One region of the Streptomyces sp. NBC_01341 genome, then DNA from elsewhere that is predicted to be linked to it. Evidence: predicted binding sites of a transcription regulator. Region 1 holds the regulator's gene; the other holds the start of a gene.

Evidence for each region. The regulator HrcA, encoded in region 1, represses chaperone genes, less so after heat shock. The targets are predictions, from matches to a motif close to TTNGCACTCNGNNNNNCNGAGTGCNAA.
Region 2: the regulator HrcA is predicted to act here: its motif matches at 3,208-3,234, upstream of groES (co-chaperone GroES).

The regions. Positions count from the first base shown of each region.
Region 1 covers NZ_CP108364.1:5,078,431-5,085,439, reverse strand. The annotation lists gene OG206_RS22305 (16S rRNA (uracil(1498)-N(3))-methyltransferase) at 1-6, opposite strand, end outside; gene OG206_RS22300 (nitronate monooxygenase) at 3-1,076, opposite strand; gene dnaJ (molecular chaperone DnaJ) at 1,200-2,339, opposite strand; gene hrcA (heat-inducible transcriptional repressor HrcA) at 2,340-3,356, opposite strand; gene OG206_RS22285 (MBL fold metallo-hydrolase) at 3,521-4,243, shown strand; gene OG206_RS22280 (DUF3097 domain-containing protein) at 4,269-5,087, shown strand; gene hemW (radical SAM family heme chaperone HemW) at 5,134-6,366, opposite strand; gene OG206_RS22270 (ATP-binding SpoIIE family protein phosphatase) at 6,425-7,009, opposite strand, start outside.
Region 2 covers NZ_CP108364.1:3,052,485-3,059,493, forward strand. The annotation lists gene OG206_RS13105 (MOSC domain-containing protein) at 1-64, shown strand, start outside; gene OG206_RS13110 (SDR family NAD(P)-dependent oxidoreductase) at 150-923, shown strand; gene groL (chaperonin GroEL) at 1,020-2,645, opposite strand; gene groES (co-chaperone GroES) at 2,745-3,053, opposite strand; gene OG206_RS13125 (polysaccharide deacetylase family protein) at 3,359-4,297, opposite strand; gene OG206_RS13130 (class I SAM-dependent methyltransferase) at 4,380-5,603, shown strand; gene OG206_RS13135 (DUF1876 domain-containing protein) at 5,661-5,933, opposite strand; gene OG206_RS13140 (VOC family protein) at 6,007-6,468, opposite strand; gene OG206_RS13150 (hypothetical protein) at 6,836-7,009, opposite strand, start outside.

The DNA of each region.
Region 1 (7,009 bases):
CGTCACGGGGCACTCCTCACGTTCACTGCCGCACGCGCGGCTTCCATTTCTGCGGCGAGCAGCCCGACGAGCTCTCCCGCGGGCATCTCTCGGGCCATCCGGTGCCCCTGCCCCGCCCACAGGGCCATGCCCTGGGCGTCGCCCGTCCTGGCGGCCGCACCGCGCAGCGGGCTGGTCACCTGGTGGACCTGCGGGTAGGCGGCGGGGGCGTAACGCCCGTGCTCCCGCACGAAGCGGTTGACCAGTCCGCGCGCGGGCCGTCCGGAGAACGCGCGGGTCAGGGCCGTGGTCACGAACAGCGGGTCGGTCAGGGCCTGTTTGTGCAGCGGGTGCGCGCCGGACTCCGGGCAGGGCAGGAACGCCGTGCCGAGCTGTGCCGCGTCCGCGCCCGCCGCGAGGACCGCCGTGATCTGGGAGCCGCGCATCAGTCCGCCGGTCGCGACGAGGGGCAACGCCACGGATTCTCGGACCTGGGCGATCAGGGAGAGCAGGCCGGTGCCGGCGAGACCGCCCTGCGGGTCGTCGTGGTGCGTGGACTGGTGGCCGCCCGCCTCGACGCCCTGGACGCAGAGGGCATCTGCCCCCGCCCACCGGGCGTTCCGTGCCTCCTGGGCCGAGGTGACGGTGACGACGGTGAGCGTGCCGACGGCGGCGAAGGCTTCGAGGACCTCGCGCGCCGGGCAGCCGAAGGTGAAGGAGACGACGGGCACCGGGTCCTCGAGGAGGATCGCCACCTTGGCCTCGTAGCCGTCGTCGCCGCAGGCGTCCGGGTCACCGAGCGGGGTCTCGTACCAGGCGGCCTCGCCCGCGAGCTGATGACGGTAGACCTCGACGGTGCTCGGGTCGGCGACCGAGGGCTGCGGTATGAAGAGGTTCACGCCGAAGGGCCGGGCGCTCGCCCTCCGCATCTCCCGGATCTCCTCGTACATCCCGTCCGCGGTCTTGTAGCCGGCGGCGAGGAAACCGAGCCCCCCGGCCTCCGCCACGGCGGCCACCAGTCCGGGGCGGGACGCGCCGCCCGCCATGGGGGCCTGCACGATCGGGTACCGGCAGAGATCGGTCAGGGCCAAGGACATGACCGCATCGTGCCACGTCCGGTGAACCGTGCCGAATCAGTCGTTCCGCGGTGCGCGCGGGCTGTCGTGGAAACACCGCACCGCCCGCCGGTGAGGAACCGGCGGGCGGTGCGGTGAAAGGGGTCAGCGGCCGTTGAAGGCATCCTTCAGACGGGAGAAGAGCCCCTGCTGTCCTGGCTGGAACTGGCCGGTGGGCCTCTCCTCGCCGCGCAGCTTGGACAGCTCCCGCAGGAGGCGCTCCTGCTCGGGGTCCATCTTCGTCGGGGTCATGACCTCGACGTGCACGATGAGGTCGCCGCGGCCGTTGCCGCGCAGGTGCGTGATGCCGCGCCCGTGCAGCGGGACCGACTGGCCGGACTGGGTGCCCGGCCTGATGTCGATCTCCTCCAGGCCGTCCAGCGTCTCCAGCGGCACCTGAGTGCCGAGCGCCGCCGCCGTCATCGGGATGGTGACCGTGCAGTGCAGGTCGTCACCGCGCCGCTGGAACACCGGGTGCGCCAGCTCGTGGATCTCGACGTACAGGTCGCCGGCCGGGCCGCCGCCGGGGCCGACCTCCCCCTCGCCCGCGAGCTGGATCCGGGTGCCGTTGTCGACACCCGCCGGGATCTTCACCGTGAGCGTGCGGCGGGATCGGATACGGCCGTCCCCCGCGCACTCGGGGCAAGGGGTCGGTACGACCGTGCCGAAGCCCTGACACTGCGGGCAGGGACGCGAGGTCATGACCTGGCCGAGGAAGGACCTGGTGACCTGGGAGACCTCACCGCGGCCGCGGCACATGTCACAGGTCTGCGCGGAGGTGCCGGGTGCGGCTCCTTCGCCACTGCAGGTCGTGCAGACGACCGCGGTGTCGACCTGGAGGTCCTTGGTCGTGCCGAAGGCCGCCTCGGAGAGGTCGATCTCCAGCCGGATCATCGCGTCCTGGCCGCGGCGGGTGCGCGAACGGGGTCCGCGCTGCGACGCCGTGCCGAAGAACGCGTCCATGATGTCGCTGAAGTTGCCGAAGCCGCCGGCCCCGAAGCCTCCCGCGCCGCCACCGCCGCCCGAGGAGGACAGCGGATCGCCGCCGAGGTCGTAGACCTGCTTCTTCTGCGGGTCCGACAGCACCTCGTAAGCGGCGTTGATCTCCTTGAACCGCTCCTGGGTCTTCGGATCCGGGTTGACATCCGGGTGCAGCTCGCGGGCGAGCCGACGGAATGCCTTCTTGATCTCGTCCTGAGATGCGTCGCGGCGCACGCCGAGTACGGCGTAGTAGTCCGTGGCCACTTACGACTCCGCCAGGATCTGTCCGACGTAACGTGCCACTGCGCGTACCGCTCCCATCGTTCCGGGGTAGTCCATGCGGGTCGGTCCGACCACGCCGAGTTTGGCGACTGCCTCGTCGCCCGAACCGTAGCCGACCGCGACGACGGACGTGGCGTTGAGGCCCTCGTGGGCGTTCTCGTGCCCGATCCGTACGGTCATGCCCGAATCCGTTGCCTCACCGAGCAGCTTCAGCAGCACGACCTGCTCCTCCAATGCCTCCAGCACCGGCCGGATCATCACAGGGAAGTCGTGTCCGAAGCGGGTGAGGTTGGAGGTGCCGCCGATGATCAGCCGCTCCTCCGTTTCCTCGACCAGAGTCTCGAGGAGGACGGAGAGCACCGTCGACACGGTTCCCCGGTCCTCGCTCTCGAACGACTCCGGCAGATCCTGCACCAGCTGCGGGACGTCCGCGAACCGCCGCCCCACGACCCGGCTGTTGAGCCGGGCCCGCAGATCGGCCAGTGACGTGTCACCGAACGGAGCAGGGCAGTCGATCATACGCTGTTCGACCCGGCCCGTGTCCGTGATCAGCACGAGCATCAGCCTGGCGGGGGCCAGGGACAGCAGTTCCACGTGCCGCACCGTCGAACGGGTCAGTGAGGGGTACTGCACGACGGCGACCTGTCTGGTCAGCTGTGCGAGCAGCCGCACCGTGCGGCCCACGACGTCGTCGAGGTCGACGGCGCCGTCGAGGAAGTTCTGGATGGCCCTGCGCTCCGGCGACGACAGGGGCTTGACGCCCGCGAGTCGGTCGACGAAGAGGCGGTAGCCCTTGTCCGTCGGAATACGCCCCGCACTGGTGTGCGGCTGGGCGATGAAGCCCTCGTCCTCCAGCACCGCCATGTCGTTACGGACGGTGGCCGGGGAGACCCCCAGGCTGTGCCGTTCCGTGAGCGCCTTGGAACCGACCGGCTCCTCGGTGCCGACATAGTCCTGGACGATGGCGCGCAGCACTTCGAGTCTGCGTTCGCTGAGCACCGCGCACACCTCCAGCTGTTGTTCTCCGGTGTCTGCCTGGCACTCTGCGCGTTCGAGTGCCAGCTATCCCCCGGTCAGTGTACGGGGGTGGGGCGGGCCCGGGGCAAGGCCGACCGGCCGGTCCGTCCTGGGACCGCGCAGGTCGATGCCGATAGCGTCGTCCTATGGACGCCTCTTGGGAAGAGTTCGGCTGGGAGCGGTTGGGCAACGGTATCGGGCGCCGGCGCCTCCCCGTCTGGGACGCGACCGTCACCCTGGTGGCGGGGGCGGACTCCGTGCTGCTCCACGACACCGGTTCGACGCTCCGCGAAGGGGCGGAGGTACGGGCGCAGGCAGAGGCCCTGCTGGGCCGGAGGGTGACGCATATCGCACTGAGCCATCCCCACTTCGACCATGTCCTGGGGACCGCCGCCTTCGCCGGTGCGGAGGTCTACGGCGCCGTCGGCACGGCGGAGCTGCTGGGGCGTGGCGCGGACGCGCTGCGCGCGGACGCGGTGCAGCACGGGATGAGCGAGCGGGACGCGACGGCGGCCGCGGACGCGCTGGTGGCTCCGCGGCATCAGGTCAGCGGTGAGTGGACGCTGGACCTCGGCGGCGGACTCCAGGTGCTGCTGGCCAACGTGGGACCCGGCCACACCGGGCACGATCTCGCGGTGCTGGTGCCGGGCTCGCCGGTCGTGGTGCTCTGCGGGGATCTGGTCGAGGAGTCCGGCGAACCGCAGGCGGGCCGCGACGCGGTTCCCTCGCACTGGCCGGCGGCGCTCGACCGGCTGCTGGAGCTGGGCGGCGAGGACGCGCTGTACGTTCCGGGGCACGGGGCGGTGGTGGACGCGGCGTTCGTGCGCGCCCAGCGCGACCGGCTAGCCGCCCGGTTCTGCGTGTCGTGAAAGGGCCCCCGCTTATCGTCGTGCCATGCGCAGCTACCAGCCGGACCTGACCCCGCCGTGGAAGAGGTCCTCCCCCGCCCCCGAGGTCCCCGCCGAACCCGATCTGGTCGTCGAGGAGGCCGTGACCGGTTTCTGCGGGGCGGTGATCCGGTGCGAGAAGACCGCCGAGGGGCCGACGGTGACGCTGGAGGACCGCTTCGGCAAGCACCGGGTGTTCCCGATGGTGCAGCGCGGCTTCCTGCTGGAGGGCAGGGTGGTCACCCTCGTACGCCCGTCGGCGGGCGGTCCGGCAGGTCCTTCCCGGACGGCGTCGGGTTCGGTTGCGGTGCCGGGCGCCCGGGCACGGGTGGCGCGGGCGGGGCGCATCTACGTCGAGGGGCGGCACGACGCGGAGCTCGTCGAGCGCGTCTGGGGCGACGACCTGCGCATCGAGGGCGTGGTGGTGGAGTACCTGGAGGGGATCGACGACCTCCCCGCGATCGTGCGCGAGTTCGCACCCGGCCCCGACGCACGGCTGGGTGTGCTGGTCGACCATCTCGTGCCGGGCTCCAAGGAGTCCCGGATCGCCGCACAGGTCACGGACGCGAACGTGCTCGTGGTGGGACACCCGTACATCGACGTCTGGGAGGCCGTGAAGCCCTCGTCCGTGGGCATCCCCGGGTGGCCCGTCGTTCCGCGGGGCCAGGACTGGAAGACGGGCGTGTGCCGTGCGCTGGGCTGGCCCGCGAACACCGGCGCGGCCTGGCAGCACATCCTGTCCAGGGTCGCCTCCTACAAGGACCTGGAGCCGCAGTTGCTGGGCCGGGTCGAGGAGCTGATCGACTTCGTCACCCTGCCCGGCTGACCCGTCCCGGCGGGGACCGGCCGCGGGAAGCGGCCGGGCCCCGCTCTCAGTCCACCAGGTCCCGCACCACGGCGTCGGCCAGCAGGCGGCCCCGCAGCGTCAGGACCGCGCGCCCCTCGGCGTACGGTCCTGGCTCCAGCAGCCCGTCCGCGACGGCGCGGCCGGCCGCCGCGAGGCCCGCGGGGGCCAGCAGCGACAGCGGGCAGCCCTCGACGAGCCGCAGTTCCAGCAGGATGCGTTCGACCCGCCGGTCCTCGTCGCCCAGGACCTCGCGGCCCGCGCCGGGCGAACGGCCCTCCGCCAGGGCCTGCGCGTACGCTCCGGGGTGCTTGACGTTCCACCAGCGCACTCCGCCGACGTGGCTGTGCGCCCCGGGCCCTGCGCCCCACCAGTCCGCGCCGCGCCAGTACAGCTCGTTGTGCAGGCAGCGGCCCTCGGGGGTCCGGGCCCAGTTCGACACCTCGTACCAGGAGAAACCCGCCGCCGCCATCGCCTCGTCCGCGATCAGGTAGCGGTCGGCGTGGACGTCGTCGTCCGTCATCGGGACCTCGCCCCGGCGGATGCGGCGCGCCAGCTGGGTGCCCTCCTCCACGATCAGCGCGTACGCCGACACATGGTCGGGCCCGGCACCGATCGCCGCGTCGAGAGAGGCCCGCCAGTCGTCGTCGGACTCGCCGGGGGTGCCGTAGATCAGGTCGAGGTTGACGTGCTCGAAACCGGCTTCCCGCGCCTCGGCGACGCAGGCCTCCGGCCTGCCCGGCGTGTGCGTGCGGTCCAGGATCTTCAGGACGTGCTGCCGGGCGCTCTGCATGCCGAAGGACACACGGTTGAAGCCGCCCTCGCGCAGGGCCGTCAGATACGCCGGGTCCACGGACTCCGGGTTGGCCTCCGTGGTGATCTCGGCGTCCTCGGCGAGGCCGAACTCCTCACGGATCGCGGCGAGCATCCTGACGAGGTCGGCGGCGGGCAGCAGCGTCGGGGTTCCGCCGCCGACGAAGACCGTGCGGACGGGGCGGGGGTCGTCGCCGAGCACCTTGCGCGCCTGGCGGACCTCCTCGACGAGATGGGCCGCGTAGTTGTCCCGGGAGGCGAGGGCACCGCCGGAGCCCCGCAGCTCGGTCGCGGTGTACGTGTTGAAGTCGCAGTAGCCGCAGCGGGTGGCGCAGTAGGGCACGTGCAGGTAGAAGCCGAGCGGCCGGTCGGCTGCGCCTTCCAGGGCGTGGCGGGGCAGCGCCCCGTCGTCGGGCACGGGCTCACCATCGGGCAGTACGGAAGGCATACCGTCCATTGTCACTCGCCGCCGGAGCTCCCCGGCACGCCTGACTGTGGGCCCGGTCTCAGTCCACCTGGATCACCATCAGGGCGAGGTCGTCGTCCGGCGGGCGCTCGGCGAAGGTGTGGACGGCCCGCTTGATCCGGTCGGCTATCCCGGCGGCGGAGAGCCCCGCGCAGTCCGCCAGCACCCGTGCGAGACCGTCGCCGTCGTCGAACATCAACCGCCCCGAACGCCGCTCCGTGACCCCGTCCGTGACGCAGAGCAGACTCTCGCCCGGCGCCAGGTCGAAGGTCTGGCTGTCGTACGCCACGTCCTCGACGACCCCGAGCAGCACCTGCGGCTCCGCCGCCGGGCGTACGGATCCGTCGGGGCGCAGCAGCAGCGGCAGCGGATGACCGGCGCTGGCCACGGTGCAGCGCACGCTGCCGTCCGGGAGCGGCACCAGGTCGCCGTACAGCAGGGAGAGGAAACGGGACTGGGGGCCGTCCTGGATCTGCTGGCCGCCCGCCGCCGCGACCATGAGGGCGGCGGCTTCGGCCGCCTCCATCGCGTCGTCGAGGAGGAGCCGGTTGAGCCGGTCGAGGACCTCGCCGACGCGGAAGCCCTCCCGGGAGAGCAGGCGGAGCCAGGGACGGGCGAGCCCGGT
Region 2 (7,009 bases), 2.0 Mb from region 1:
AGCCGCGCGGGCGTACCTGGCCAAGAACGGCCCCGCCCCCGCCGAGGGCGCCCCCATGTCCTAGGGACCCTCGTCCCGGGGGGCCCTGCGTCCGAGGGGGCGCCGGGCTGGTCGGTGGGGCTTCCACGCGGGGCACTAACGTGCCGCGTATGACGACTGCACTGATTACGGGCGCGACGGCGGGGATCGGGGCCGCCTTCGCACGGCGGCTCGCGAGTGACGGACACAACCTGGTGCTGGTGGCCCGTGACACGGAGCGGCTGCGGACCCAGGCCACGGAGCTGCACGACCGGCACGGCATCGAGGCGGAGGTACTGACGGCCGACCTGTCCACGAACGCCGGCATCGAGGCGGTCGAAGCGAGATTGACGGACCGTCACAGCTCGGTCGACCTTCTGGTCAACAACGCCGGCTTCGGCAACAAGGGCCGCTACCTCGACGTCTCCGTCGCCGACGAGCTGACGATGCTCAAGGTCCACTGCGAGGCGGTGCTGCGCCTGACCTCGGCCGCTGCGGGACCCATGCGCGAGCGCGGCCGAGGCGGTGTCGTCAACGTGGCCTCCGTGGCGGCCTTCCTCCCCCGGGGGACGTACGGGGCGTCGAAGGCGTGGGTCGTGCAGTTCACCCAGGGCGCCGCGAAGGACCTGGCGGGTTCGGGCGTACGCCTGATGGCGCTGTGCCCCGGCTTCGTACGGACCGAGTTCCACCAGCGGGCCGGGATGGGCACGGGCAACATCCCGGACTGGATGTGGCTCGACGCGGACAAGCTGGTGACCGCCGCCCTGGCCGACCTGGCCCGGGGCAGGTCGGTGTCCATCCCGGATCCGCGGTACAAGGCGCTGATGGGACTGGTGAAGCTGACGCCCCGGAGCCTGCTGGGCGGCGTGACCACCCGCGCGGGGCGCACGTACGGCCCGGAGTAACCCGGCCGGACCGCCGCCCGTCACCGGCACGCAGACGCACCGGGGCCCGGTGCCCCCGCGACGGGGGTACCGGGCCTCGGCGGTGTACGGGACGTACTAGTGCGAGTGGCCGTGGCCGCCGTGACCGGCGTCGGCCTCTTCCTCGGCCGGCTTCTCGACGACCAGGGTCTCGGTCGTGAGCAGCAGCGACGCGATGGACGCGGCGTTCTCCAGGGCGGAGCGGGTGACCTTGACCGGGTCGATGACGCCGGCCTTGACCAGGTCGCCGTACTCGCCGGTCGCGGCGTTGAAGCCCTGACCCTTGTCCAGGTCGGAGACCTTGGAGGTGATCACGTAGCCCTCGAGGCCCGCGTTCTCCGCGATCCAGCGGAGCGGCTCGACTGCGGCGCGGCGCACGACCGCGACACCCGTGGCCTCGTCGCCGGTCTTGCCGAGGTTGCCCTCGAGGACCTTGACGGCGTGGACCAGAGCGGAGCCACCACCGGAGACGATGCCCTCCTCGACCGCGGCGCGGGTCGCGGAGATGGCGTCCTCCAGACGGTGCTTCTTCTCCTTGAGCTCGACCTCGGTGGCGGCACCGACACGGATCACGCACACGCCGCCGGCCAGCTTCGCGAGGCGCTCCTGGAGCTTCTCGCGGTCCCAGTCGGAGTCCGTGGACTCGATCTCGGCCTTGATCTGGTTGACGCGGCCCTTGACGTCGGCGGAGTCGCCGCCGCCGTCGACGATGGTCGTGTCGTCCTTGGAGACGGTGACGCGGCGGGCGGTGCCCAGCACGTCCAGACCGGCCTGGTCGAGCTTGAGGCCGACCTCCTCGGCGATGACGGTCGCACCGGTGAGGGTGGCGATGTCGCCGAGCATGGCCTTGCGGCGGTCACCGAAGCCGGGGGCCTTCACCGCGACGGCGTTGAAGGTGCCACGGATCTTGTTGACGACGAGGGTGGAGAGCGCCTCGCCCTCGACGTCCTCGGCGATGATCAGGAGCGGCTTGGAGGCACCGGCCTGGATGACCTTCTCCAGCAGCGGGAGCAGCTCCTGGATGGAGCCGATCTTGCCCTGGTGGATCAGGATGTACGGGTCGTCGAGGACAGCCTCCATACGCTCCTGGTCGGTCACCATGTACGGCGACAGGTAACCCTTGTCGAAGGCCATGCCCTCGGTGAACTCGAGGTCCAGGCCGAAGGTGTTGGACTCCTCGACGGTGATGACACCGTCCTTGCCGACCTTGTCCATCGCGTCCGCGATGAGCTCGCCGACCTGCGGGTCCTGCGCGGAGAGCGCGGCCACGGCGGCGATGTCGGCCTTGTCGTCGATCGGGCGGGCGGTCGCGAGGAGCTCCTCGGACACGGCCTTCACCGCGGCGTCGATGCCCTTCTTCAGGGCGGCCGGGGAGGCACCCGCGGCAACGTTGCGCAGGCCTTCGCGGACGAGGGCCTGGGCGAGCACGGTGGCGGTGGTGGTGCCGTCACCGGCTACGTCGTTGGTCTTGGTCGCCACCTCCTTCACCAGCTGGGCACCGAGGTTCTCGTACGGGTCGTCGAGCTCGACCTCGCGCGCGATGGTGACACCGTCGTTGGTGATGGTGGGAGCGCCGAACTTCTTGTCGATGACGACGTTGCGGCCCTTCGGGCCGATCGTCACCTTCACCGTGTCGGCAAGCTTGTTGACGCCGCGCTCAAGGGCGCGACGGGCGTCCTCGTCGAACTTCAGGATCTTCGCCATGGGCTGAGCTGTCCTCTCAAACGAACTGCGCCCCTCGCCGCCCGGCTAGTTATTTCGCAGGGGGCCAGGGGCGCAGAACGGAAGCAAACGTTAGGTGAGTTACTTCTCGACGATCGCGAGAACGTCGCGGGCCGAAAGGACGAGGTACTCCTCGCCGTTGTACTTCACCTCGGTGCCGCCGTACTTGCTGTACAGGACGACATCGCCGGTCTTGACGTCGAGCGGAAGGCGCTCGCCGTTCTCGAAGCGGCCCGGGCCCACGGCCAGGACGACGCCCTCCTGGGGCTTCTCCTTGGCGGTGTCCGGAATGACCAGGCCGGAAGCCGTGGTCTGCTCGGCGTCGAGCGGCTGGACCACAATGCGGTCCTCGAGCGGCTTGATCGCAACCTTGGAGCTGGTGGTCGACACGATCCGGTCTCCCCCTTCGGAGATCTCACGGGGTTTAACAGTCTGTGGGTGGCGACCGGGCCGATCCGTCGTCGCGGGTGCCGGACCTGTCCTGTCGCGCGGTTGTGCTGGCACTCTCCATCGGTGAGTGCCAGCACAGAGACTATGGCCGCGATTAGCACTCGGTCAAGCGGAGTGCCAATTCACCACCCTCGCGTGGCGTCGCGGGACCGCTCACGCCCCGAGAACGCGGGAGACCGCCGCGGTGTTCCGGCGACGCGCCACCGGCCCGGCCCCCCTCCGCTCACCGGCCCGGCCCCGCCCCGTCAGACGTAGTCCTCCAGCCTGGCCACGGCGTAGCCCTTGTCCGTGATCGTCTTCATGACGCGGCGGATCATGTCGGCCATGGAGCCTTCCCAGTCCTCGCGCCCGCGGAAGTGGGTGAGGACGATGTCGCCGGGGTGCAGGTCCTGGTCCCACTCGCGCCACTCCATGTGGTCGGGGAACGCTTCGGCCGCCCACAGCGGGACGGCCTTGATGCCGCAGGACTTCGCGACGCGCAGGGTGTCGCCGTTGTAGTTGCCGTACGGCGGCCGGAAGAGGGTGGGCCTCTTCCCGAAGTACCTCTCGATCTTGTCCTGCTCGCCACAGATCTCCCGACGCTGCTCGGACTTCGAGAGACCGGGGAGATAGCGGTGGTTCAGCGTGTGGTTGTTGAGGGTGACGCCCCTGGCCTGCATGTCCTTGAAGTAGCCGTAGTCGTCGCTGACCACGTAGTCGCTGAGGAAGGCGCTGTAGGGGATCTTCAGCTCCGTCATCATGCGCAGGAGTTCGGGGTCCTTCTCCGCCCCGTCGTCCATCGTCAGGAAGACGATCCGCTCCTTGGTGGGCACGGTGGTGAAGACCGGGGGGAGCGACTCGCCCCCTTCCACCTCGAACCCCTCGCGGGTGGTGATGCGCGGCTTGCGGGCCGGCGGCGCCGGGGCGACGAGCGGAGCCTTGGTCAGACCCCACTTCTTCGCGACCGCGACCCTTGCGGCCTGCTGACGCTTCAGGCGCTCGGCACGCGCGGCGGCCGCGGCGGCGGGCCCCGGCCGGGCGGCGGCTCCCGGCTGTCCGGCGGCCGGCTTCCCGTGGTCCACGGCCTTCTCGCCCGTACTCGCACACCCGGAGGCGACGGTGGCGGCCAGCAGAGCGGCCAGGACGGCGCAAGCCGGTCTGTACCGCTTCGCGGCAGATTCTTCTTTTTGTCGTACTAGCTGCATGGCGCCGCATCCTGCCAGCAGGGCCCCTGCCGCCTCCGGCGACACCTCCACCGGATCCGCCGGGTCCCCCGGCTGGCTCACAATGGACGGCGTGAACGCCCTTCCCTCCGCCGACCAGGCCGATCCGCTCGCCTCCTTCGCCGCCCTGCGCACCCCGCAGGGGTCGGCGCTCCTGGAGGAGCTCCGCGACCACGACCCCGCCCGGGAACTGGCGACCGCGACCCGGCTGCGCCGCTCCCACCCCGCCGGCCTGGTGTCGGCGGCACTCGGCCAGGCGCGGCTGCGGCAGCGCGCGGTGGCGAAGTTCGGGGCCGAGGACGCGTTCCGGATGTTCTTCACCCCGCACGGCGTGGAGCAGGCGACCCGCACCTCCGTCGCCTCCTACCGCGCGGAACGGTTCGCGGAGCGAGGCGTGCGGAATGTGGCCGACCTGTGCTGCGGGATCGGTGGTGACGCGATCGCCATGGCCCGCGCGGGCATCACGGTGCTGGCCGTGGACCGCGACCCGCTGACCGCGCTGGTGGCCCGCGCCAACGCCGAGGCCCTCGGCCTCCAGGACCTCGTCGAGGTGCGGTGCGCCGACGTCACGGAGATCGACACCTCCCCGTACGACGCGGTGTTCGTCGACCCGGCGCGACGCGGCGGCCGCGGCCGGATCTTCGACCCGGAGGCCTACTCGCCGCCCCTCTCCTGGGCGACGGAAGCCGCGCTGAAGGCCCCGCGCGCGGCGCTGAAGATCGCCCCCGGGGTCCCGCACGAGGCGATCGGGCCGCAGGCCGAGGCCGAGTGGATCTCGGACGGCGGAGACGTGAAGGAGGCCGTGCTCTGGTTCGGCGACGGCTTCACCCCCGGCGCCTTCCGGGCCACGCTGCTGCCGTCACGCGTGACGCTCACCTCCGACGGCCCGCTCCCCGCCCCGCCGGTCGGTCCCGTCGGCCGGTACCTGTACGAGCCCGACGGCGCCGTCATCCGCGCGCACCTGGTGGCCGACATCGTCGAGCGGTGCGGCGGCCGACTGATCGACGAGACGATCGCGTACGTCACGAGCGACGTACCGTACGTGTCCGACGCCACGGCCGCGTACGAGATCACCGACCAGCTGCCCTTCAACATGAAGAAGCTCAAGGCGCTGCTGAGAGAGCGTCAAGTAGGCGTGCTGACCGTCAAGAAGCGCGGCTCCGCGGTCGAACCGGAGGAGTTGCGCCGGAAGATGAAGCTCCAGGGGCCGCACTCGGCCACCGTCTTCCTGACCCGGGTGGCCGGGGCTCCGACCATGCTGATCGGGCAGCCGGTGAAGCGCCCCTGACCATCCACCCGCGGTCAGCGAGCACGGTCGCGCTCCGGCACTCCCGTCCGCCGACGGTCAGGTCAGTGGATACGACGTGCGGCCGGACGCGTCGTCGATCTCGTCGTGCGCCTTGGTGAGCAGTTTCATCGCGAGTTCGTTGAGCGCGCGGGCACCGGCGATCTCCTCGCCCACCCGCGGCTGCTCCGCGTCGGAGGGGTGACGGCTGGCGTACCCGTGGGCCCGTACCTCGGTCCCGTCGCTGAGCCGTACGAGGGCCGCCGCGCGGGTGCGGTGGGTGTCCTCCTCGAATTCCAGCTCGATATGCCATCCGACGGTGGTCTCCATCATGACGGTCACCTCCCGGATTCCCTGTCTCCAGGGTGCGCCCCTTCCCCCGTCCGCGCACGGCGTGGCCGAGGGCTCAGGCGTCCCGGAGTGCCTGGATGTCCAGCTTCCGCATCCCCATCATGGCCTTCATAGCCCTTTGCGCCCGGGCCCGGTCGGGGCCGCTGAGCAGTTCCGGCAGCTCGCGCGGCACGATCTGCCAGGACAGCCCGTACTTGTCCTTCAGCCATCCGCACCGGCTCTCCTCACCGGCTTCGGTGAACTTCGCCCACAGCCGGTCGACCTCCTCCTGGTCCGCGCAGTCCACGCTCAGGGAGACGGCCTCGTCGAAGGTGAACTGCGGGCCGCCGTTGAGGCCCAGGTACTCCTGGCCGGCGAGCACGAAGTCGACGGTCAGCACCGATCCGGCCGACTCCGTCCCCTCGGGCCAGCGGGTGACGTTCTCGATGCGGGAATCACCGCCGAATACCGAGACGTAGAAGGCGGCCGCTTCCTCCGCCTGGTCGTCGAACCACAGACAGGGCCTGATCTTCTGCATGGTCTGTCTCCTCCACTCGCCGCGCCGCTTCTCGGGACGTCGTGCAAGGTAGACCGCCGCGGGGCACGGAACTCATCGGGACACGCGCTCGGCACGTGCGAGCAGCAGTTCCCGCTCCCGCGCGTCACGCGACAGTTCGGACGCCCGTACGAACGCGACTCGTGCCTCCTCCGCCCGCCCCAGCCGGGGTGAGACCCGCGGTGTCCAGCAGGACACCGGCCTTGGTCATCTCCTCGATCAGCGCCCCCGAGCGGGGCCGTTCCCCGCCTCTCGCCCATGCGTCGAACGGGGATGGCCGGGATCGACACGTCCGGGAGGAATTCTTCAGGAGTCTTTTCCGGGCGGCATCCGGTCCCCCGCCGCCGGCTCAGCCGTTCGCCGGGCCGAGGGACTCGAAGCGCCACCGGTGGACCGGGCGGGTGATCAGCCCGGCGTCCGGCTCCGGGAGCTCCGGGAGCTCGTCGTCGTATCCGGCGTCCCACCAGGTCAGTACGAGCACCCGGTCCTGCGGGGCGCGCAGCAGTTCGCTGCGCAGCGGCTT